2 regions of the Actinoplanes sp. NPDC049802 genome follow, and region 2 is predicted to be linked to the other one. Evidence: predicted binding sites of a transcription regulator. Region 2 holds the regulator's gene; the other holds the start of a gene.
The links. The regulator HrcA, encoded in region 2, represses chaperone genes, less so after heat shock. The targets are predictions, from matches to a motif close to GGTTNGCACNCTCNNNNNGAGNGTGCNAACC.
Positions count from the first base shown of each region.

Region 1 (12,017 bases), on a different contig from region 2:
GGAGCAGATCATCGAGAACCTGCCGGAGGCCGAGCTGTTGAAGATCGAGCACAGCGGCCATGTGGTGATGCTGGAGAAGGCCGATCAGGTCAACGCCGCGCTGATCCCTTTCCTGGAGAAACTCACGTGAAGCTGAAGACGGTCGACGACACCCGGGAGTTCGGGCGGCGGCTGGCCGGCGTGCTGCGGCCCGGTGACCTGGTGCTGCTCACCGGACCGCTGGGCGCCGGCAAGACGGCCCTGGCCCAGGGGATCGGCGCCGGTCTGGGCGTGGAGGGGCCGATCACCTCACCCACGTTCGTGATCGCCCGGGTGTATCGCGGCCCGGTGCCGCTGGTGCACGCCGACGCCTATCGGCTGGGCGACCGGCCGGACCCTCGCGCCGAGATCGACGACCTCGACCTGGACGCCTCGGCCGACGACGCGGTGACCGTCGTCGAGTGGGGTGTCGGCCTCGTGGAACAGCTCAACGACGAATACCTGCAGGTCCGCCTGGACCGGCTGGATGACGACACCCGCATCGTCGAGTTGTCGCCGCACGGCGGCGACTGGGCACACCGACTGGAGAGCCTGTGAACCTGACCGAGCTGCTGCCCGCCGAGTGGCGTGCCGAGCTGACCCCCCACCTCGACGCCGCCGCGACCGTCGCTCTGGGCGAGTGGGTGGCGGAGGAGTATGCGACGCAGACTGTCTACCCACCGGTGGAGGACCTGTTCGCGGCGTACCGGCTGTGTTCCCCGGAGCAGACCCGGGTGCTGATCCTGGGGCAGGACCCGTACCACGGTCCGGGCCAGGCGCACGGTCTCAGCTTCAGCGTGCGCGACGGGGTTCGCCGGCCGCCGTCACTGAGCAACATCTTCAAGGAGCTCAACGAGGACCTGAACGTGCCGAAGCCCGCGGGTGGAGATCTGACCGGGTGGGCGCGGCAGGGGGTGCTGCTGCTCAACGCGGTTCTGACGGTCCGGGCGGGCAAGGCCGGATCGCACGGCAACAAGGGCTGGGAGGCGTTCACCGACGCCACCATCAAGGCTCTCAACGAGCGTGACGAGCGGATCGTCTTCATGCTCTGGGGCAGTTACGCGAAGAAGAAGGCGGCGCTGGTCACCAATCCGGCGCACGCGATCCTGGAGGCCGGGCACCCGAGCCCGCTGAACCGGGTCGGTTTCCTGGGCAGCCGTCCGTTCAGCGCGGCCAACAAGGCTCTCGCCGACGGTGGGCGGCCGGTCATCGACTGGGACCCGCGGGCCACCGTCTAGGGTCACCCTGTGCTGGTACTGGCTCTGGACACCGCAACCCCCGCCTCGACGGCCGCCCTCGTCGAGGTGACCGTGGACGGTCTGACCGGGGTGGCGGAGCGGCGCACCGTCGATCCGCGCGCCCACGGGGAGAAACTGGCCCCGGAGATCGCCGCCGTTCTCGCCGACGCCGGGGTGCGGCCCCGGGATCTCACGGCGATCGTGGCCGGGGTCGGGCCGGGCCCGTTCACCGGCCTGCGGGTCGGGCTGGCCACCGCGGCGAGCATGGGGCAGGCGCTGGGCATCCCGACGTACGGGGTGTGTTCGCTGGACGCCCTGGGCCGTGCCGCGGGGCCGGGCCGGGTGCTGGTCGCCACCGACGCGCGCCGCCGCGAGGTGTATTTCGCGACGTTCGCGGACGGCGAGCGGATGACCGGCCCGGAGGTGGCCAAGCCGGCCGACGTGGCCGCCCTGGTGCGCGGCGCCACCGGCGGCTCGCTGCCGGCCGGGGTGCTGGTCGGCGCCGAGGAGGCCGGCGGTGGGACGTCGATGGCCGGGCTGGTCGAGCGAGCGGCCGGGGAAGGTGCCTTGAAGTACGGCGACGTGTTCGGCGTGCCGGTGGAGGAGCATCTGCTCTATCCGCCGGGGGCGGCGCTGGTGGCGATCGCGGCGCCGCGGATCCGGGCGGGTGCGCCGAGCGAGGTGCTGACGCCGCTCTACCTGCGCCGCCCCGACGCGGTGGAGCCGTCGGCCCGCAAGGCGGTGCTGACCTGATGACCGCCGAAAACCCGGCGACCACGAGCGCGGCGGCCACGAGCGCGGGCGGGAGCGCGGCCACGAGCGCGGGCGGGAGCGCGGCCACGAGCGCGGCCACGAGCGCGGCCACGAGCGCGGGCGGGAGCGCGGCCACGAGCGCGGCCACGAGCGCGGCCACGAGCGCGGCCACGAGCGCGGCCACGAGCGCGGGCGGGAGCGCGGCCACGAGCGCGGGCGGGAGCACGGCCGCGGCGAGCGCCGAACAGCCGGCGACCACAAGCGCGGCCGCGAAGGACGCGAACGCGGACCGGGCGGACACGACGCCGGACTGTGTCATCGAACGTTTCCGCTGGTGGCACATCGACGAGGTCCTGCCGATCGAGGAGGACCTCTTCGGCCCGGAGAAGTGGTCCGCCGCCATGTTCTGGAACGAGCTGGCCACCCGGCAGTTCTACCTGGTCGCCACGGATGCCGGTGCGGTCGCCGGATACGCCGGCCTGTCCGTCGTGGACGACGACGAGTCGTGGGTGCAGAACATCGCGGTCCGCCGGGACGCCCAGCGGCGCGGCATCGGCCGGATCCTGTTGGAGGCGCTGCTCGCCGAGGCCGCCCGGCGCGGCGCCCGGAAGACGCTGCTCGAGGTGGCGGTCGACAACGCGGCGGCCCAGCGGCTCTACGCCAGCTATGACTTCGAGCCGGTCGGGATCCGGCGCGGCTACTACCAACCCAGCAACACGGACGCCCTGGTGATGATGCGCGATGCGTGACGAACCCCTGGTCCTCGGGATCGAGACCTCCTGCGACGAGACCGGTGTCGGCATCGTGCGCGGCCACACCCTGCTCGCCGACGCGCTGGCGTCCAGCGTGGACCAGCATGCCCGGTTCGGTGGGGTGGTGCCGGAGGTGGCCAGCCGCGCCCACCTGGAGGCGCTGGTCCCGACCATGCAACGGGCTCTCGACGAGGCCGGCGTGACCCTCGCCGACATCGACGCGATCGCCGTCACCAGCGGCCCGGGCCTGGCCGGGGCGCTGTTGGTCGGCGTGGCCGCCGCGAAGGGGTACGCTCTCGCCGCCGAGAAGCCGATTTACGGCGTCAACCATCTGGCCGCGCACGTGGCGGTGGACACGCTGGAGCACGGCCCGCTGCCCGAGCCCGCGGTGGCGATGCTCGTCTCCGGGGGCCATTCGTCGTTGCTGCTGGTCGACGATCTGACGGCGGGTGTGACCCCGCTCGGCGCCACCATCGACGACGCGGCGGGTGAGGCTTTCGACAAGGTGGCCCGGCTGCTCGGGCTCGGCTTCCCGGGTGGGCCGATCATCGACCGGGCGGCTCGTGAGGGCGACCCGGCGTCGATCGCGTTTCCGCGCGGGCTGACGGCGGCGAAGGATCTGGCGGCGCACCGGTTCGACTTCTCGTTCTCGGGGCTCAAGACGGCCGTGGCCCGCTGGGTGGAGAGCCGGGAACGCGCCGGTGAGCCGGTGCCGGTGGCGGACGTGTCGGCGAGTTTCCAGGAGGCGGTCTGCGACGTGCTCACCGCCAAGGCGATCGACGCCTGCCGGACGAACGGGGTGGGCACGCTGGTCATCGGTGGCGGGGTGGCGGCCAACTCGCGACTGCGGGTGCTCGCCGAGGAGCGTGCGGCCCGACACGGGATCGCGGTCCGCGTACCCCGGCCTGGTCTTTGCACCGACAACGGCGCGATGGTCGCGGCACTCGGCTCGCATCTCGTCGCGGCCGGCGTGGCCCCGAGCCGGCTGGATCTTCCGGCCGATTCCGCGATGAGTTTGACCTCGGTCAGTGTGCCGGGGTAGGAAGCGTTCATGATCGCGCGGATGTGGGAGGTGCGGGCCTCGCGCAGTGGCTTCGACGAGCTGCTGGCCTGGGTCTGCGACACGGCGGTGCCGGCTCTGGAGGTGCTGCCACAACATGTGTCGAGTGACGTCTATTCGTCCACCGATCATCGCATCGTCGTCATCACCAAATGGCGCAATACCCCGGAGAGCCTGCTGACGCCACCGGAGAACCTGGTGGCACGCGCTCCGCACGTCTGGGATTTCAACCCGGTCGATCGCTGACCCTCGCCGTCGGCGCGCCCCGGCACTTACCGTCGGGGCCTGATGCGAAGACTGCCCGTCACCGATCCCGGCACTCCCGACTCCCGGTCCGCCACTCGATACCTGTTCTGGCTGGTCCGGCGTTCCTGGCTGACGGTCGCGGCGGCGGCACTGCTGGCGATCGCCTGGATGGGCTGTCAGGCGCTGGTGCCGGCGATGGTCGGCCGGGCCGTGGACGCCGTCGTGGCCCGCGACGCCGCCGCGCTGGTGGCCTGGGCGCTGCTGCTGCTCGGCGCCGGGGTGGTGCAGGCGCTGACCGGCATCTCCCGGCACCGGTTCGCGGTCACCAACTGGCTGGGCGCCGCGTTCCGGACCGTGCAGGTGGTGGTCCGGCAGGCGAACCGGCTCGGCTCCACCCTGCCGCGCCGCCTGGACGCGGGCGAGGTGGTCGCGATCGGCACCTCGGACATCACCCACATCGGCGGCGCCGTCGACATCACCTCGCGTGGCATCGGCTCGCTGCTGGCGGTCGCCACGATCACCGTGGTGCTGCTGCGCACGTCGGTGCCGCTGGGTCTGATCGTGCTGGTCGGGGTGCCGCTGTTGATGCTGGTGGTGGGCGTGCTGATCCGCCCGCTGCACGAGCGGCAGCGGGCGTACCGGGAGAGTCAGGGACGGCTGACCGGCCGGGCCGCGGATCTGGTCGGCGGGCTGCGGGTGCTGCGCGGCGTGGGTGGGGAGCCGGCCTTGGCGGCGCGCTACCGCGCCGAGTCTCAGGCGCTGCGCGCGGCGGGCGTACGCACCGCGCGCGTCGAGTCCCTGCTGGAGGCGGCCCAGGTGCTGCTGCCGGGCGCTTTCCTGGTGCTGGTCACCTGGCTGGGCGCGCGGTTCGCGGCGGACGGGCGGCTGACCGTGGGGCAGTTGGTGTCGTTCTACGCGTACGCCGCTTTCCTGGTCGCCCCGCTGCGCCAGCTCACCGAGGCGATCGACAAGATGACCCGGGGACACGTGTCGAGCCGCCGGGTGGTGGCGATGCTCCGGGTGTCCGGCCACCTGCCCGACCCGCCGGATCCGGTCCCGCTGCCGGTCGGTGAGCTGGCCGACCCGGAGTCCGGGGTGCGGGTCCCGCCCGGCCTTCTGACCGCGATCGTGGCGGCCACGCCGGCTGACGCGGCCCGGATCGCCGACCGCCTGGGCCGGTACGAGGAAGGCGCCACCGCCGGCGGAGTCCCACTCTCCGCGGCCGCCCTGTCCGAGGTACGCGACCGGATCCTGGTCGTCGACAACGACGCCCGCCTCTTCTCCGGCCGGCTGGGCTCCGACCTGGATCCGGGCGGCCGTGGCGACGTACCGGGAGCGCTGGCCGCGGCCGCCGCCACCGACATCGTCGACGGGCTGCCGGACGGCACGGACACCGTGGTCGCCGACCGTGGCCGGACCTTCTCCGGTGGCCAGCAGCAGCGGCTGCGTCTGGCCCGCGCGCTGCTCGCCGATCCGGAGGTGCTGATCCTGGTGGAGCCGACGAACGCGGTGGACGCGCACACCGAGGCCCGGATCGCGGAGCGGCTGCGCATCGCCCGCGGTGGGCGGACCACGGTGGTCTGCACGTCGAGCCCGCTGATGCTGAGCCGCGCCGACCACGTCTGCTACGTCGAGGACGGCCGGGTGGTGGCCGCCGGCCGGCATCCGGATCTGTTGCGCGGCGAGCCCGGATACGCCCGGATGGTGCTGCGCGAGGAGAAGCAGTGACCCGCCTGTTGCCGGTGGCGGGCGCCGCACAGGTCCGCCGGTACGCCCGTGACCTGATCCGCGACCACCCGGCCATGTTCCGCGCCACGGTCGGCCTGCACGTGGCCGCCGCCCTGGCCGGGCTGGCCGGTCCCCGGCTGCTCGGTGACATGGTGCAGGGCATCCACGACGGGGTCCCGGTGCGTGAGCTGGACCGGCTGGCACTGATGATCGCCGGGTTCGTGCTGGCACAGGCGGTGCTGATCCGGTTCGCGCACCTGGCCTCGGCCCGGCTGGGCGAGCGGGTGCTGGCCCGGCTGCGGGAGGAGTTCGTGACCCGGGTGCTGGCCATGCCGCTGTCCACGGTGGAGGCGGCCGGTTCCGGTGACCTGTTGACCCGGGCCACCCGGGACGTCGACGCGCTGTCCAAATGCGTCCGCTTCGCCGTGCCGGAGACGCTCATCGCGGTGGTCACCCTGTTCCTCGTGGTCGGGGCGCTGGTGCTGGTCAGCCCGGTGTTCGCGGTGCCGCTGCTGATCGGGGCGCCGATCATGACGGCCGGCACCCGGTGGTACCTGCGCCGGGCGCCACGCGGCTACCTGCGGCAGAACGCCGCCTACTCGGACGTGACCGAGGGGCTCACCGAGACGGTCGAGGGCGCGCGGACCGTCGAGGCGCTGCGACGGCAACGGCAGCGGGTCGGGCGTACCGACGCCGACCTGCGGAGATCCTGGCGGGCCGAGCGGTACACGCTGCGCCTGCGAACGGTCTGGTGGCCGGTCATCGAGATCAGCTACGTCCTGCCGATGGTGCTCACCCTGCTCGCCGGCGGCTGGCTCTACCTGCGGTCCGCCGTGACCCTGGGCGCGCTGACCGCGGCGGTGATCTACGTGCAGCAGCTGGTCGACCCCCTGGACCGGCTGGTCGGCTGGCTCGACGAACTGGAGGTGGGCGCGGCCGCGCTGGCCCGGCTGCTCGGCGTCACCGCGGGACCGGCGCCCCGGCCGGTCCACGCCGCCGAACCGGCCGGAACCCGGATCGAGGTGCGCGGGGTGCGGTTCGGCTACCAGCCCGGCCGGGAGGTGCTGCACGGCGTCGACCTGGTCCTGGAACCGGGCGAGCGGCTCGCCGTCGTAGGTGTCTCCGGTGCCGGCAAGTCCACCCTCGGCCGTCTGCTCGCCGGAGTGCACCAGCCCACCTCCGGCAGCGTCACGGTCGGCGGGACGCCCCTCGCGGCGCTGCCGCCGGAGCGGCTGCGTGCCGAGGTCGCGCTGGTCACCCAGGAGCATCACGTCTTCATCGGCACGCTTCGCGACAACGTCGCCCTGGTGCGTCCCGGCGTCCCCGATCCAGAGGTACGGGCAGCGCTGACCGCCGTACAGGCCCTGCACTGGGCGGACGCGCTGCCGGACGGGCTGGACACGGTCGTCGGCGCCGGCGGGCATCCGCTCTCCCCGGCGCAGGCGCAGCAGGTGGCCCTGGCCCGGCTGGTCATCGCCGACCCGCACACCCTGGTGCTCGACGAGGCCACCGCGATGCTGGACCCGCGTGCCGCCCGGGACCTGGAACGTTCGCTGGCCGCGGTGGTCAGCGGGCGGACCGTGGTGGCCATCGCGCACCGGCTCTTCTCAGCGCACGACGCGGACCGGGTCGCCGTGATGGAGGACGGCCGGATCGTCGAGCTGGGGTCGCACGACGAGCTGGTGGCGGCCGGCGGGGCTTATGCGGCGCTGTGGCGTTCCTGGCAGGGCGGCACCGAACCGGCCGAGATGTCCGAACGCACGTAGCGCCCGCCGCGCGGCACCGGCCCCGGCAGGGCGCGCGCCCTGCCGGGGCGCGGCACGGGCAGGCGCTGCCGGGTCGTCCCGGCGGTTCGGGTAAGAGCCTGCGGCACACGACACGCAGGCATCGCCGGGTGCCGCCCCGATCCGCGGCGGCCTGCAAACCGGCGTGTGGAGTTCGGGTGCGCTACGCGCCCGAACTCCACACGCCGGGCTCTCGGCGTACCCGGAAAAAGGGAAAGGGCGCGCTCGTCGGAGCGCGCCCTTCACATCGAAGCCCGGCTGGTCAGAAGCCCGGACCGTGCTGGTGGCCGTGCCCGTGCCCGTGGCTGTGGCCGTGACCGGCCGCGGCCGGCGCCGACTCGGCCGGCTTCTCCACCACGAGGCTCTCGGTGGTCAGCAGGAGCCCGGCGATCGAGACGGCGTTGGAGACCGCGTTGCGGGTCACCTTCACCGGGTCGATGATGCCGGCCGCGGCCAGGTCGACGTATTCGTCGGTGGCCGCGTTGAGGCCGTGGCCCCAGCCCAGCTCGGCGACCTTGCCCACCACGACGTAGCCGTCGTGGCCGGCGTTCTGCGCGATCCAGCGCAGCGGCTCGACCAGCGCCTTGCGGACGATGCCGACGCCGAGCGCCTCCTCGCCGGTCAGGCCCAGGTTGCCCTCGAGCTCCTTGGAGACCTGCGCGAGCGCGGCGCCGCCGCCCGGGACGGTGCCCTCCTCGACGGCCGCCTTGGTCGCCGAGATCGCGTCCTCGATGCGGTGCTTGCGCTCCTTCATCTCGACCTCGGTGGCCGCGCCGACCTTGATCACCGCGATGCCGCCGGAGAGCTTGGCCAGCCGCTCCTGGAGCTTCTCGCGGTCCCAGTCGGAGTCGGACGCCTCGATCTCCTTGCGGATCTGCGCGACCCGGTCGGCGACGTCGGCGGAGTTGCCGCCACCGTCGACGATCGTGGTGTTCTCCTTGTCGACGACGATCCGCCGGGCGCTGCCCAGCGACTCGACGCCGACCTGGTCGAGCTTGTAGCCCAGCTCGGGCGCGATCAGCTCGCCACCGGTGGCGATCGCCAGGTCCTGCAGGATCGCCTTGCGGCGGTCACCGAAACCGGGCGCCTTCACCGCGGCGACCTTGACGGTCTTGCGCAGCGCGTTGACCACCAGGGTGGACAGGGCCTGGCCCTCGACGTCCTCCGCGACGATCAGCAGCGGCTTGCCGGTCTGCAGCACCTTCTCCAGCAGCGGGAGCAGCTCCTCGATGCTGGAGATCTTCTGGGTGGTGATGAGGATGTGGGCGTCCTCGAGCACCGCCTCCTGCGACTCGGCGTCGGTCACGAAGTTCGGCGAGATGAAGCCCTTGTCGAACTGGAGACCCTCGGTCACCTCGAGTTCGGTCTGCAGCGCCGAGCCCTCCTCGACGGTGATGACACCGTCGCGGCCGACCCGGTCCATCGCGTCGGCGATCAGCTCGCCGATGTTCGCGTCCTGCGCCGAGATGGTGGCGACGTTGGCGATCGCCTTGTGGTCGGCGACCTCGACGGCCTTGCTCAGCAGCGCCTTGGAGACGGCCTCGGCGGCCAGGTCCATGCCCCGCTTGAGGCCGATCGGGTTGGCGCCCGCGGTCACGTTGCGCAGGCCCTCGCGGACCAGCGCCTGCGCGAGCACGGTCGCGGTGGTGGTCCCGTCACCGGCGACGTCGTTGGTCTTGGTCGCCACCTCCTTGACGAGCTGCGCGCCGAGGTTCTCGTACGGGTCGGTGAGCTCGATCTCCTTGGCGATGGTGACACCGTCGTTGGTGATCGTGGGAGCGCCGAACTTCTTGTCCAGGACGACGTTGCGGCCGCGCGGGCCCAGGGTGACCTTGACCGTGTCGGCGAGCGTGTTGACGCCGTGTTCGAGCAGGTGCCGGGCGTCGTCGGAGAAACTCAGGATCTTCGCCATGAATGGTCCCTTCACGCACTACCGCCCCGGTCCGGGCGAACCCGAACCGAGGCGGTCAGCACTGTCAGTAGGTCACTTCTCGATGACCGCGAGGACGTCACGGGCGGAGAGCACCAGGTACTCCTCGCCGGCGTACTTGACCTCAGTGCCGCCGTACTTCGAGTAGAGGACCACGTCGCCGACCTTGACGTCGAGCGGAACGCGGTTGCCCTTGTCGTCGATCCGGCCGGGGCCGACGGCGAGGACGGTGCCCTCCTGGGGCTTCTCCTTGGCGGTGTCGGGGATCACGATGCCGGACGCGGTGGTGGTCTCGGCCTCGTTCGCCTGGACCACGATGCGGTCCTCGAGCGGCTTGATCGCAACCTTGGTCGCGGTAGTCACGGGCATACCCTCCTGGGTACAGGTTTCGCCGGCCTTGAACCAGGCCGGTCAATGCCTCATGCCACCGGGCGGGGCCGTCGTCGCGGGTGCCGGTCCGCCTGGTGCCTAACCGCACGGACGGGCCGGGCGGCTGGCACCCTCATGGTGAGAGTGCTAACCGGAGACTATGCCGGAACTAGCACTCCGTCAACCAGAGTGCCAACCTGTCACGCCAGGGAGAATGCTTGACGTGATGCTGGAGACGCTGCGGATGTTGCGGACCCCGGAGGGGTCGAAAGCCCTGGCCGTGGCGGCCGAGGTGGCCGGCGGGGAGCCGCTCGCCGCGGCCTCGGCCCTGCGGGCCAGGGGCTTCGGCGCGGAGCTGTCCGCGGCCGCCTTGACCCAGGCTAGTTTGCGGGAGCGCGCCGCAGGCAAGTTCGGCGTGGACGCCGCCGGGATGTTCTTCACCCGGCCCGGCCTGGAGCAGGCCACCCGGGCCGCGGTCGCCGACCGGCGGGCCGCGCGGCTCGCCGCCGCCGGCGTGCGGACCCTCGCCGATCTGGGGTGCGGGCTGGGCTCCGACGCGCTGGCCGCGGCCCGGCACGGCATCTCGGTGTACGCCGTGGACGCCGACCCGCTGACCGCCGCCATGGCCGCCGCGAACGCCGAGGTCGCCGGCCTGTCCGACCGGATCGTGGTGGAGTGCGCGGACGCCACGTCGGTGCCGGTGGAGCGGTACGACGCGGTCTTCGCCGATCCGGCCCGCCGCCAGGCCGGGCGGGGCCGGGTGTTCGACCCGAAGGCGTACTCGCCGCCGTGGGACTTCATCGCCGGCCTGTCTGGGCGGGTGCCTCGGACGGTGCTGAAACTGGCGCCCGGCATCGATCACGGGCTGCTGCCGCCGGGCGCCGAGGGGGAGTGGGTCAGTGTCGGCGGCGACCTGGTCGAGGCGGCGTTCTGGTGTGGGCCGCTGGCCTCGGCGGAGCGCCGGGCGACCCTGATCGGGGACCGGGCGGTGGCGGAGCTGACCGGCTCGGGACTGCGGCGGGCGCCGGCCGGACCGGTCGGCGCCTGGTTCTACGACCCCGATCCGGCGGTGGTCCGTTCGCACCTGGTGGCCGAGTTCGCGGCGAGCGTAGGCGGGCGGCTGGCCGACCCGGAGATCGCGTACGTCTACACCGACGATCCGGCGGACACGCCGTTCGCCCGCCGGCTGGAGGTGACCGACGTGCTGCCGTTCTCGCTGAAGCGGCTGCGGGCGCTGCTGCGTGAGCGGGGCGTGGGGGTGCTGGAGATCCGCAAACGGGGATCGGCGCTGGTTCCCGACCAGTTGCGCAAGGACCTCAAGCTGTCCGGGCCGAACTCGGCGGGCCTGGTGCTGACCCGGGTGGACGGGGCGCCGGCCGTGCTCATCACGACAACGGCGTAACGGGCCGGAATCGGGCGTGCGCGAGGATCCGCCGCGGTAGTAGCGTGCCGCTCATGGCCAAGAAAGCGGCCGGCACCCCGGCCACCGCCTTGCTCGCCGCGGAGCGTGTGGCGCACACCCTGCATCCGTACGACGTGTCACCGGACGCCCCCGACTACGGCGCTCTGGTGGCGGAGGCCCTGGGGGTGGAGCCGCACCGGGTGTTCAAGACCCTGGTGGCCGAGGTGGACGGCCGGCTCGTGGTCGGGGTGGTGCCGGTGACCGGCGATCTCGACCTCAAGGCGCTGGCGTCGGCGTCCGGCGGCAAGCGCGCGACTCTGGCCGACCGGGCCGCGGCCGAGCGCAGCAGCGGTTACGTGCGCGGCGGGATCAGCCCGCTCGGCCAGCGCAAACGGCTTCCCACGGTGATCGACGACTCGGCCACCGGGCTGACGGCGATGTATGTCTCGGCCGGCCGCCGCGGGCTGCAGGTGGCACTGGCGCCGGTCGATCTGATCCGCCTGACCGGCGCGACGGTCGTGCCGATCCGGGCGGCCGGATCTTAGTGCCTTCCGCGGTTCTTCGAGGTTCCGCGTCCGATCGGGAGAAAACTACCTAGCGTTACGGTATGTGGATCTCGAAGCGACCTTCGCCGGTGAAATCGTGCCCTGGTGGCACTGGCGTGTTGCCGGATTGTTATCCCTCGTTACGAGATAGACGGTCGTTGCGGCTTGTGTTCTCGGCCACGATGGGAATAC
Region 1 covers NZ_JBFAMR010000006.1:1,369-13,385, reverse strand. Annotated here, with positions in the region: gene AB0I88_RS05975 (alpha/beta hydrolase) at 1-130, shown strand, start outside; gene tsaE (tRNA (adenosine(37)-N6)-threonylcarbamoyltransferase complex ATPase subunit type 1 TsaE) at 127-576, shown strand; gene ung (uracil-DNA glycosylase) at 573-1,256, shown strand; gene tsaB (tRNA (adenosine(37)-N6)-threonylcarbamoyltransferase complex dimerization subunit type 1 TsaB) at 1,266-2,009, shown strand; gene rimI (ribosomal protein S18-alanine N-acetyltransferase) at 2,327-2,758, shown strand; gene tsaD (tRNA (adenosine(37)-N6)-threonylcarbamoyltransferase complex transferase subunit TsaD) at 2,751-3,803, shown strand; gene AB0I88_RS05945 (hypothetical protein) at 3,813-4,067, shown strand; gene AB0I88_RS05940 (ABC transporter ATP-binding protein) at 4,110-5,795, shown strand; gene AB0I88_RS05935 (ABC transporter ATP-binding protein) at 5,792-7,561, shown strand; gene groL (chaperonin GroEL) at 7,842-9,491, opposite strand; gene groES (co-chaperone GroES) at 9,564-9,878, opposite strand; gene AB0I88_RS05920 (class I SAM-dependent methyltransferase) at 10,093-11,280, shown strand; gene ybaK (Cys-tRNA(Pro) deacylase) at 11,334-11,825, shown strand.
Region 1: the regulator HrcA is predicted to act here: its motif matches at 10,001-10,031, upstream of groES (co-chaperone GroES).

Region 2 (12,017 bases):
GGGCGCCGATCACGTCGGCGGGGGAGACGGCGCCGAACCGGTCGGCGGCACTGATCACGAAGACCCAGACGACGAGCAGGGCGGCGCAGGCGAAGGCGACCAGGTCGATCAGCCGGGCCCGGTCGGCGAGCAGGGCGCCGCCCCGGGTGAACTGGAGCAGACTCAGTGTGACCAGCGCGAACATCGCCAGGTAGGCGGTGTCGGCGAGGGGCATGCGGTCCAGTGCGTACCAGACGTCGCCGGCCGCCAGGGCGGTGACCGACGCGGCGAGCAGCAGCCACGGGGAACGCCGGGCGGGGCGGTGCCGGCGCACGCCGATCAGGATGGCGCCGGCGCTTCCCGCGCCCAGCAGGATCCACGCGATCGCGCTCAGCACGACCTACTTAGTACCAGGGAGGTTGCGCACTGTCTATGCGGAGGTATACGCAGCGCCACGTCACGGGTAGTCACCGATAATTCCGGGGCCGGCTCAATGGAAGACCTCAGCTACCACCTGCGCCTGATCGCCGGCGCCGCCGTCGGTCACCGGCTGCCACTTTCCCTCCGGGGCGTGCCACTCGAGATCACCGAAACGTACCCGTTCGAGGCCGGTGGCCGAGGCGTGCGAGACCAGCCAGTGCGCGAACCGCCAGCCCACGCTGGCATCGGCCACCGCCACGGTCAGGCCGGCCCTCTCGGCGCTGCGGGCCTGACCCGCCAGCTTCTTGCCCCAGTCCAGCTGGAGGCTGCTGAGCAGGGCGGTAGCCGCCTCGGCGCCGCGGATCGCCGGGGTGTCCGGGACGACGCACTCGACGGCGCCGGTGGCCCGGCCGGTCAGCGCGGCGGCCAGCACCCGGGACTCGTCGGCCCACTTCTCGTAGGCGTTCGGGTACGCCGACCGCTGCACCTTCTGGGCCGCGTCGGTGACCCGCATCTTCTCCCAGCCCTTGACCTTCTTCAGGGCCGCGTAGAACTTGCCGGCCGAGTACCTCGGGTCCATGATCTGCTCCACGGTGCCCCAGCCCTGGCTGGGCCGCTGCTGGAAGAGGCCGACCGAGTCACGGTCCCCACCGTCCAGATTCTCCAGCTCGGACTCCTGGAAGGCGGTGGCGAGCGCGACCACGACCGCCTGCTCGGACATGCCCCGGCGCACGCCCACCGCGGCGATCGTGGCGGCGTTGGCCATCTGCGCGGTGTCCAGGGTGACCTCGCCGTCGGCCTTGACGGTGCACTCCGGGCCGAGCTGGGGCAGCTTGATGCTGCCCGTCAGGTTGCTGATCAGCACGACCACGCCGAGCGTGCCGACGAGTGTCAGGGCGGCGATCACACCCACGATCGATCTGGTACGCACCGTCACCTCCTCAGCCGAGCCGGACGCCAAGCCTAGACAACGACCGCTCGTGCCCCGCCGTGACTGGTGGCCCTTTCATCAGGGCGGTGTGGATCACACCTTGCGAGACGGCCGGGCGGGTCACCGGACCCAGCCCGGATCCCGCTTCTCCCGGGCCGCCGCCACGCCCTCCCGGCCCTCCGCGGACTTGAAGTATCCGGCCGACCGTTGTGCGAGATCGGCCAGGTCGGTACGGATGGACTCGGCGCGCGTACGCCGGAGAAGTTGTTTGGTGCCGGCGAGGGCGAGCGGGCCGCCGCGGAGCAGCGACGCGCAGTAGGCCGCGACGGTGGCGTCCAGGTCGTCCTCGGCGACCGCCGCGGTGACCAGGCCCACCTCCGCGGCCCGGGTCCCGTCGAAGACGTCGCCGGTGAGGTAGAGCTCGGCGGCGGCCCGGGGCGCCAGCCGGGGCAGCACGGTGGAGCTGATCACCGCCGGGATCACCCCGAGCCGCACCTCGGTGAAGGCGAACGTCGCCGAGCGGGCGCAGACCGCGATGTCGGCCGCGCCGATCAGGCCGAGGCCGCCGGCCCGGGCCGGACCGCCGATCCGCGCGATCACCGGCTTGGGGAACTCCCAGAGCACGGCGAGCACGTCGGCGAGCATCTCGGCGGGCAGCCGGTCGCCGGGGCGGGCCGCGGCGGTCTCCTTGAGGTCGACGCCGGAGCAGAACACCGGGCCGGTGTGGGACAGGACCACCACCCGCGACTCCGGGTCGGCCGCCGACGCGGCCAGCGCGTCGAGCATCCGCCGGAGCAGGGCGGTGGAGAGGGCGTTGCGGTTGCCGGGGTTGTCCAGGGTGAGGGTGGTCACCCCGGCGTCGGTGGCGGTACGGACCAGATCCATGCCGGGAACCTTAACTACGCTTGCCGGATGGCCGGCGCACTCCCCGATGGTGAACCCGTACCCGACGACGGGTCGCTCCCCGACGACGCCACCCGTGAGGTCGGCAAGGACGGGTTCGCCGTCTACGTCCACGTGCCGTTCTGCGCCAGCCGCTGCGGCTACTGCGACTTCAACACGTACACGGCGAGCGAGCTGGGCGGCGGGGCGAGCCGCGACGAGTACGCGGACACCGTCCTGGCCGAGCTGGCCCTCGCCGCGCGGGTGATCGAGCCCGGCCCGGTGCGGACCGTCTTCGTCGGCGGCGGCACACCCACCCTGCTGCCGGCCGGCGACCTGGCCCGGATCCTGGACGGCATCGACCGTACCTGGGGCCTCGCGCCGGGCGCCGAGGTGACCACCGAGGCCAACCCGGAGTCGGTCGACCCGGCCTACCTGCGGGCGCTGAGGGCCGGCGGCTTCAACCGGATCTCGCTGGGCATGCAGTCGGCCGCGGAGAACGTGCTGCGCGTCCTGGACCGCCGGCACACCGCCGGGCGCGCGCCCCGGGCCGCAGAGGAGGCCCGCGCGGCCGGGTTCGAGCACGTCAACCTGGATCTGATCTACGGGACGCCGGGGGAGAGCGCGGAGGACTTCGCGGCCTCCCTGCGGGCGGTGATCGGTGCCGGGGTGGACCACGTCAGCGCCTACGCCCTGATCGTCGAGGACGGCACGCGGATGGCCGGGCGGATGCGCCGGGGCGAGCTGCCGTACCCCTCGGACGACGTGGCCGCCGACCGTTACCTGGCCGCCGAGGCCGCGCTGAGTGAGGCCGGCCTCGACTGGTACGAGGTGTCCAACTGGGCGAGGAAGGACGCCGAATGCCGGCACAACCTCCTGTACTGGACCGGCGCCGACTGGTGGGGTCTCGGGCCGGGCGCGCACAGCCACGTCGGCGGGGTCCGCTGGTGGAACGTCAAACACCCGGTCACCTACGCGAAACGCCTGGCCGCCGGGACCTCGCCGGGCCACGGCCGGGAGACGCTGAGCGCCGCCGACCGGCACATGGAGGACGTCATGCTCCGGGTGCGGCTGCGCGACGGCATCGGTCTGGACCGGGTCGATGCCACCGGCGCCGCGCGGGCCCTGGCGGACGGGCTGCTCGAACCGGGGGCGTACGACGACGGCCGCGTCGTGCTCACGCTGCGCGGCCGCCTGCTGGCCGACGCGGTCATCCGGGACGTGGTGTGAGCCTCACTTGATGAAGCGGGCGCTCAGCGGATAGTTGAACGGCTCGTTGTTGGCCGCCTTCACCCCGGCGACGACGCCCAGGACGGTGGCGATGAGCCAGGCCGCGCCGACCACGAAGATGCCCACCCCGACGCAGATCAGCAAGCTGCCGACCAGGCCGATGATGCCCCACAGCAGCTGGAAGTTGAGCGCCTTGACGGCCTCCTCCCGCACGAACGGCGAGGTGTTGCCCCGGGCCAGCAGCGCGACCAGCGGCGCTATCCAGCCGAAGAACGTGCCGCCGAAGAACGCTCCGGCCGCACCGCCGAAGTGCGCCACCAGGATCCAGGTGCGCTCGTCGCCGGCGGTGGCCGGGGGCCGGTAGCCGTACCCCGGAGGCGGGTTGTAGGGAGGCGGCGGATATCCGCCGGGCGGCTGGTAGCGGGCGGTCGGATCGTCGTCCGGTGGGCGCGGGGGCTCTGTCATGGAACACACGCTAGGACCCGCCATCGAGCCGGTCGAGGTCCACCTCCGTACTTTCGATCATCGCGCTGCCGCCCCGGGCGACGTAGACTGGCACTCTATTAGCAGGAGTGCCAGAAGGGGGAGGGGTCATATGAGTCTGGATGACCGCAAGCTCGAGGTGCTCCGGGCGATCGTCGAGGACTACGTCGACACTCAGGAGCCGGTCGGCAGCAAAGCCCTGGTCGACCGGCACAAGCTCGGCGTCTCCCCGGCCACCGTGCGCAACGACATGGCCGTGCTGGAGGAGGAGGGCTACATCCGGCAGCCGCACACCAGCGCCGGGCGGGTCCCCACCGACGCCGGCTACCGGCTCTTCGTCGACCGGCTCACCAGGATCAAGCCGCTCAGCCCGGCCGAGCGCCGGGCGATCGAGCGCTTCATGGTCGGCGCCGTCGACCTGGACGACGTGGTGCACCGCACGGTCCGGCTGCTCGCCCAGCTCACCCGCCAGGTCGCCGTGGTCCAGTATCCGAGTCTCTCCCGGTCCTCGGTGCGCCATCTGGAGCTCGTTCCCATCTCCACCACCCGCCTGATGCTCGTGATGATCACCGACACCGGCCGGGTCGAGCAGCGCCTCGTGGAGCTGCCCGGCCCGGTGCCGGACGGCGACGTCTGGGAGCTGCGGCGCCGGGTGAACGAGAAACTCTCCGGCCAGCGGCTCGCCGACACCCCACCGCTGGTGCAGCGGTTGGTGGAGGAGTGTGACGATCCCGAGCGGAAAGCCACCATGGCCTGTCTGGCCTCGGTACTCTTGGAGACCCTCGTCGAGCGGAGTGAGGAGCGCCTCGCCCTCGCCGGTACGGCCAACTTGACACGCGGCGGTGTGCTGGACTTCCAGGGCACGCTACGGCCCGTCCTCGAGGCCCTCGAGGAGGAGGTGATCCTTCTGAAACTCATCGGCGACCTGGAACCCCGGACCACCCGGGTCCGGATCGGTGACGAGAACGAGATCGACAACCTGCGTTCGGCGTCCGTGGTGAGCAGCGGTTACGGACCGGGCACCACGATCGTTGGGGGGCTCGGCGTGCTGGGCCCCACCCGGATGGACTACCCCGGCACTATCGCTACCGTTCGTGCAGTGGCACGCTACGTTGGCGACCTGTTGGCACAGAATTGACGGATTCGCGCAGACATTGAGGACTCCAAACCCCGTGGCCAAGGACTATTACGGAATTCTCGGTGTGAGCCGGGAGGCAACCGACGACGAGATCAAGCGCGCCTACCGCAAACTCGCTCGGCAATACCACCCGGACGTCAACCCCGATCCGGAGGCGCACAACAAGTTCAAAGAGATCAACGCGGCGTACGAGGTCCTCTCCGACGACCAGAAACGCCAGATCGTCGATCTCGGTGGCGACCCGCTCGCGCCCGGTGGCGGCATGCCCGGCGGTGCCGGCGGCGCCGGCCCGTTCGTCGGCTTCCAGGACATCATGGACGCCTTCTTCGGCACGGCCGCCGGCGGCGGCTCCCGGGGCCCGCGCCCGCGCACCCGCCCGGGCGCCGACGCCATCCTGCGCCTCGAGCTGGACCTGGTGGAGACCGCCTTCGGAGTGGAGGCGCCGATCACCGTCGACACCGCGGTGCTGTGCACCCAGTGCTCCGGCGCCGGCACCGCGCCCGGCACCCACCTCGCCACCTGCGAGGTCTGCTCGGGCCGCGGCGAGGTCCAGTCGGTGCAGCGCACCTTCCTCGGCCAGGTCGTCTCGTCCCGCCCCTGCCAGAACTGCCAGGGCCACGGCACGGTCATCCCCAGCCCCTGCCCGACCTGCGCCGGCGACGGCCGGATCAGGACACGCCGCTCACTCACCGTGAAGATTCCGGCGGGCGTCGAGGACGGCATGCGGATCCGCCTGGCCCAGCAGGGCGAGGTCGGCCCCGGCGGCGGCACCGCCGGCGACCTCTACGTGGAGATCCACGAGCGGCCGCACGACGTCTACTCGCGCAAGGGCGACGACCTGCACTGCCGGGTCACCCTGCCGATGACCGCGGCCGCCCTCGGCACCCGGATGACCATCAAGACCCTCGACGGCGAAGAGAACATCGAGGTCAAGCCGGGCACCCAGCCGGCCAGCACGCTGCGCATCCGCGGCAAGGGCGTCCCGCACCTGCGCGGTCAGGGCCGCGGCGAGCTGTTCGTGCACCTCGACGTCAAGACGCCGACCAAGCTCACCGCCGACCAGGAGCGCATGCTGCGCGAGTTCGCCAAGACCCGCGGCGAGGACGTGGCGGAGCTCTCCAAGCAGGGCGGCTTCTTCAGCCGCATGCGCGACGCCTTCAACGGCCACTAAATCAAGATCAAAACCAGGATGTCGTAGCGGGGTGGTGGGTGCGGACCGTCGCTCCCGCCGAGGGCGCGGCGTGTCTCGCTGGCCGCCGGCGCGTCCAGAGCGCGAGCCACCCCGCGCGACGTGCGTGAGCGGTTGCGCCCGAAACCCCGCGCGCCGACCCTGCCGGACCGCGGTGACCGGGCGGCCGGGTAGCGTTCCGGGGATGTCCGCGCCGCTGTTCCTGGTCGAGAGCCTGCCCGAGGGGTCGTCGTACACGCTGGACGGCCCGGAGGGGCATCACGCCGCCACCGTGCAGCGGCTGCGGATCGGTGAGGCGCTGATCCTCGCCGACGGGCGGGGCGGCACCGCGCGCGGCGAGGTCACCGCGGTCGGCCGGGGCAGCGTCGACGTGATGGTCACCGCCGTCGGTCAGGAACCGGCCGCCGACCCGCGGCTGGTCGTCGTGCAGGGCATCGCCAAAGGCGACCGGGGCGAGCTGGCCGTGCAGGCGATGACCGAGGTCGGCGTGGACGAGATCGTGCCGTGGGCGGCGTCCCGCTCGGTGGCGCAGTGGCGCGGCGACCGCGGCTTCAAGGCCCGCGACAAATGGGCGGCCACCGCCCGGGAGGCAGCCAAGCAGGCCCGGCGCTCCTGGCTGCCCCTGGTGGCGGGCGACCCCGACCGCTCCACCAAGCAGGTGGCGGCCCGCCTCACCACCGCTGCCGTGTCGTTCGTGCTGCACGAGGAGGCCACCGAGCGCCTCACCACCGCCCCGCTGCCGGACCAGGGCGACATCGTCCTGGTGGTCGGCCCCGAGGGCGGCATCAGCGACGCCGAGCTGGAGGCCTTCCGCGAGGCGGGCGCCACCCCGGTCCGTCTGGGCAGCGCGGTGCTGCGCACCTCGACAGCGGGAGTCGCGGCACTCTCCGTTCTGAACGGCCGTCTCGACCGTTGGTGATCCCGGTCGATGCGGGCGACACGGTGCTGCGCACCTCGCCCGAGGGTCCCGAGCCGGTCCGCTCCGGATGGTCGTCTCGACCGTCAGCGGCCGAAGTCGTCCCGCCGCTCTCTCCACCGTGCCCGGCGCCCCGGGACCGTGCTCAGGGCGGGACCGATGATCACCGCCCTGAGTAGGGCCCCGGGTCAGCCGACGGTGAGCGTGCCGGTCAGGCGCGGGTCGTCGAGCGCGTGCGCGGCGATCACCGTGTAGTCGCCGGGCACCGTCCGCCAGCCGCCGTCCCACACCTGGAAGACGCGTTCGGGCAGCGGGATCGTCACGGTCACCGTCTCGCCGGGCGCCGCCGTGGCCGTGGCGAAACCGGCGAGCCACCGGTCCGGGCGGTCGACCGGACCGGCCTGGCCCGCCGACAGGTACACCTGGACGACCTCCCGGCCGGGGCGTTCGCCGGTGTTGGTGAGCGTCACCCGTACCTCTGCGGTCTCCAGCGCGATCTCCCCGTACGACCAGGTGGTGTAGCCCTGACCGGAACCGAACGCGAAGAGCGGGCAGGCCGACCAGCCGCGGTAGCCGATCCGGATGTCCTCGCCGTAGGCGAGCGTGCCGTCCGTAGGACGCACCTCCAGGACCGGGCAGTCCTCCTCGCGGCGCGGCCACGTGGTGGGCAGGCGGCCGCCCGGCTCCGCGACGCCGAGCAGCACGTCGGCCAGCGCGGCGCCCGCCTCCTGCCCGGGGAACCAGGTCAGCAGCACCGCGGCCGCCTCCTCGGACCAGGGCAGCAGCACCGGCGATCCGGCGTTGACCACCACGACGGTGCGCGGGTTGGCCGCCGCCACCCGGGACACCAGCTCGTCCTGGCGGCCGGGCAGGGCCAGCGAGGTGCGGTCGAAGCCCTCCGACTCGACCTGCTCGGTGGTGCCGACCACCACGACGGCCACGTCCGAGCGGGCGGCCAGCTCGACGGCCTCGGCGATCAGGCCCTCCGCGTCCGGTCCGGGCGCCCGGTGGCCGAGCGTGGTGGAGACCGAGTGGGCCGTACCCGGCTCGAAGGACTGCCGCAGCACCACCGGAACCCGCACGCCGGCCTCCAGCCGCACCGTGAACCGCTGCTCCCGGGGGTGCAGCAGCAGGTCCGCGCGACCGGTGCCGGGCGGGTGCAGCGAGCCCTGGTAGAGCGTCTCCTCGCCGACGACCAGCTGGAACGCGCCGAACCCGGAGACCGCCAGGACGTGCTCGCCGCCGACCGCCGGGGTGATCTCGGTACGCAGTTCGAGCGTGCTGATCGCGGCCACCGCCAGTCCGCCGGGCGGGTCGCCGAGCCAGCGGATCGTGGCCGTCTCGACCGGGAAGTCGTGCCCCTCGGCGGAGAAGACGAACGGCGCCCAGTCCGGTCCCTGCGCGGCCGGCAGGAACGGGCGCGGATCGGCGCCGACCGCGTAGGCCACGTCGACTCCGGGCAGGGCGGCGCGCAGCCCGTCCAGCGGGGAGATCACGTGCCGCGGGGTGACCTGGGCGCTGCCGCCGCCGAGCACCCGTGCGTCGGTGGCCAGCGCGCCGATCACCGCGACCCGGGTGAGGTCGGCGGCCCGCAGTGGCAGGGTGTTCCCCTCGTTGCGGGTCAGCACGAACGACCGGACCGCCACCTCGTGCGCCACCGCGTCGCCGTCCTCGTCGGGCGGCGGCACCGGCAGGGCGTGCCCGTCCAGGGCGCCGGTCCGGGCGGCGAGCCGCAGCACCCGCCGCACCTTGTCGTCGATGACCTCCTCCGGTACGGCACCGGCCCGGACCGCCTCGACCAGTGCCGGGCCCCACGGGTTGTCCATGGCCGGCATCGCGATGTCGAGCCCGCCGAGCGCGGCCGGCACGGTCTCCCGGGCGGCCCGCCAGTCCGAGACGACGACCCCGTCGAAGCCCCACTCCCGCTTGAGGATCTCGTCCTGGATGCGCCCGTTGGCGGCCATCGGTGTGCCGTCGACCCCGTTGTAGGCGCTCATCACGCCCCAGCCGCCGGCCGCCGTCACCCGCTCGAACGGGGCCAGGTAGATCTCCCGCAGCGCCCGCTCCGGGATCCGTACGTCCACCGTCATCCGGTCGGTCTCGAAGTCGTTGCCGACCAGGTGCTTCACCGTGGTGCCGACCGAGTGCGACTGCACCCCGGACACGAACCCGGCCGCGATCTCACCGGTGAGCAGCGGGTCCTCCGAGTAGCACTCGAAGTGGCGGCCGTTCAGTGGGGTGCGGTGCATGTTGACGGTCGGGCCGAGCAGTACGTGCACACCCTTGCGCCGGGACTCCTGCCCGAGGAGCCGGCCGGCCCGTTCGGCGACCGCGGCGTCCCAGGTGGCGGCGAGCGCCGTGGGGCTGGGCAGGGCCACCGACGGGTCCTCGGGGGTGTAGCCGGTGCCCCGGACCCCGACCGGGCCGTCCGACATGACCAGCGACCGCAGCCCGATGCGCGGCACGGCCGGCAGCGACCAGAAGTCCTGCCCGGTCAGCAGAGACACCTTCTCCTCCAGGGTGAGTTGGTGGAGAAGGTCGTCGAACTCGGCCATGAGAGCGCTCCCAAGCAGTGTGTCGAAGGTCCGACGACCATCTAAGCCCACCTCCGGCCATAAGATCCATGAGGTGGAAAACACCTGCCTGTTCTGCCGCATCCTGGCCGGCGAGATCCCCGCGACCGTCGTGCACCGGACCGACACCACCCTCGCCTTCCGCGACATCGACCCGAAGGCGCCCACCCACGTCCTGGTCATCCCGGTCGCCCACCACGCGAACGTGACCGAGCTCGCCGCCGACCCGGCCGCGGCCGCCGACGTGCTGGCCACCGCCGCGAAGGTCGCCGAGATGGAAGGCCTGACCGACGGATTCCGGGTCATCTTCAACACCGGGCAGCACGGTGGCCAGGAGGTCTTCCACGTGCACGCGCACGTGGTCGGCGGCGCCCCGCTCGGACCGATGCTGGCCCGGCGATGAGCGCGCTCGCACGCGGATCATCGGCTCCGAGGAATCCGTGCCGGAGCGAAGCGGAGACGATGGCATGAGCGAGCCGACCCCTCGCTACGAGCGCGCCGCCCGCCGAGCCCAGGCCGACGGCCGGATACCCGCGCTCTCGGTCGCGCTGCACCGCGCCGACCGGCAGCCGTGGGCCTTCACCGTCGGCGACTCCGGCAACCCGGACCACCCCCTCGGCCCGGGCACCCGGTTCCGGATCGGCTCGGTCACCAAAACCCTCACGGCGGTGCTGGTCATGCAAGCCCGCGACGAAGGCCTGGTCGACCTGGACGCGCCGATCGCGAAATACCTCGACGTGCCGGCACACGGCGACGCCACGATCCGCCGGCTGCTCTCGCACACCGCCGGGTTCCAGCGAGAGCCGTACGGCGACGTCTGGGACACCCTGATCGCCCCGGACGCCGGCCGGATGCTCGCCGAACTGGACCGCGCCGAACGGGTCCTGCCCAACGCCCGCCGCTTCCACTACTCCAACCTCGGGCTGGCCGTGCTAGGCCAGATGGTCGCCGGACTACGCGGCGGCACGTGGGCCGAAGTCCTCACCGAGCGCGTCCTCACCCCGCTCGGCCTGGACCACACCTCGATCGACATGCCACCGGACGCGGCCGTCGGCTACCTGGTCGACGCCTACTCCGACGCGGCCCGCCCGGAACCCCCGGTCGACCTCGGCGGCGTCGCCCCGGCCGCGCAACTCTGGAGCACCGCGGCCGACATGGCGAAGTGGGCCGCCTTCCTGGCCGACCCGGAGACCGTCGACCAGGCGGGCAGAGTCCTCGCCCCGGGCACCGTCGACGAGATGCGCTGGCCGCTCACCACCACCGACGAAACCCTCTGGGCGGCCGGCTTCGGGCTCGGCCTGATCCTGATCCCGGAAGGCAACCGGATCATGCACGTCGGCCACGACGGCGCCATGCCCGGATTCCTGGCCGGCGTCTACGGCCGGCGCGGCGGCGAGGACAACCCGGGCGCCCTCGGCTGCGCCGTCCTCGGCTCCTCCGGCACCGCCGGGCAGACCAACGAACTGGTCCACGAACTGCTCCGGCTCGCCGCCGACCTGGACCCGGCGGAGATCCGGCCCTGGCGGGCCGCGCCGCCCGCCCCGCTCGCGTACCGGCCGGTGCTGGGCCGCTGGTGGAGCGAGGGCATGGAGTTCGTCTTCGCCTGGCACGACGGCCGGCTCCAGGCCCGCGCCGCCGAGGCGCCCGCCGGACGGCCCCCGGCGATCTTCGAGCCGCTGCCGGACCGGCCCGACGTGCTCCGCACCGTCTCCGGGCGGGAAGCCGGCGAACTGCTGCGCCTGACCCGCGACGACAGCGGGGCGGTGGTCCGGATGCACTGGGCCACCTACCGGTTCACCAGGCTCCAGGAGGGCTTCGACGGCGGCTGGGCCGCCGACGGCCCGGAGTGAGACGGCTGCCGGGCGGCGCGTGGCCGGAGTGCGGGCGGGCGGCGGGCCGGAGTGAACGGCCGCTGGACGTCGCGTGGCCGGAGTGCGGGCGGCGGTTCGGCGGCCGGGAGTGAAACGGCGATAATGGCATCGGCGGGCGGGCGGCTGAGCGGATAGGATGGCACGATCCTTGAGCGAGCCGCCCGATCCGGGTGGCGAAGATAGAGAGCAGGTGGCGGAGGCCCGCCGGGCCACCCTATGACCGGTACGCCGAATGAATCCAGCACTGGCTCGACCAGCCCGGTGCGGGCGCAGACCAAGATCTCGGTGAACGACCCGAAGATCATGGTGAACCTGCTCGGCGCCAAGGACGAGATCCTCCGGCTCATCGAGCGCAACCTCGACAGCGACGTGCACGTCCGCGGCAACGAGATCACCATCACCGGC
Region 2 covers NZ_JBFAMR010000020.1:62,367-74,383, forward strand. Annotated here, with positions in the region: gene AB0I88_RS16405 (PAS domain S-box protein) at 1-376, opposite strand, end outside; gene AB0I88_RS16410 (hypothetical protein) at 470-1,336, opposite strand; gene AB0I88_RS16415 (enoyl-CoA hydratase-related protein) at 1,451-2,215, opposite strand; gene hemW (radical SAM family heme chaperone HemW) at 2,243-3,442, shown strand; gene AB0I88_RS16425 (DUF4870 domain-containing protein) at 3,446-3,907, opposite strand; gene hrcA (heat-inducible transcriptional repressor HrcA) at 4,038-5,063, shown strand; gene dnaJ (molecular chaperone DnaJ) at 5,098-6,234, shown strand; gene AB0I88_RS16440 (16S rRNA (uracil(1498)-N(3))-methyltransferase) at 6,437-7,171, shown strand; gene AB0I88_RS16445 (glycoside hydrolase family 3 C-terminal domain-containing protein) at 7,357-9,723, opposite strand; gene AB0I88_RS16450 (HIT domain-containing protein) at 9,797-10,144, shown strand; gene AB0I88_RS16455 (serine hydrolase domain-containing protein) at 10,209-11,591, shown strand; gene AB0I88_RS16460 (PhoH family protein) at 11,829-12,017, shown strand, end outside.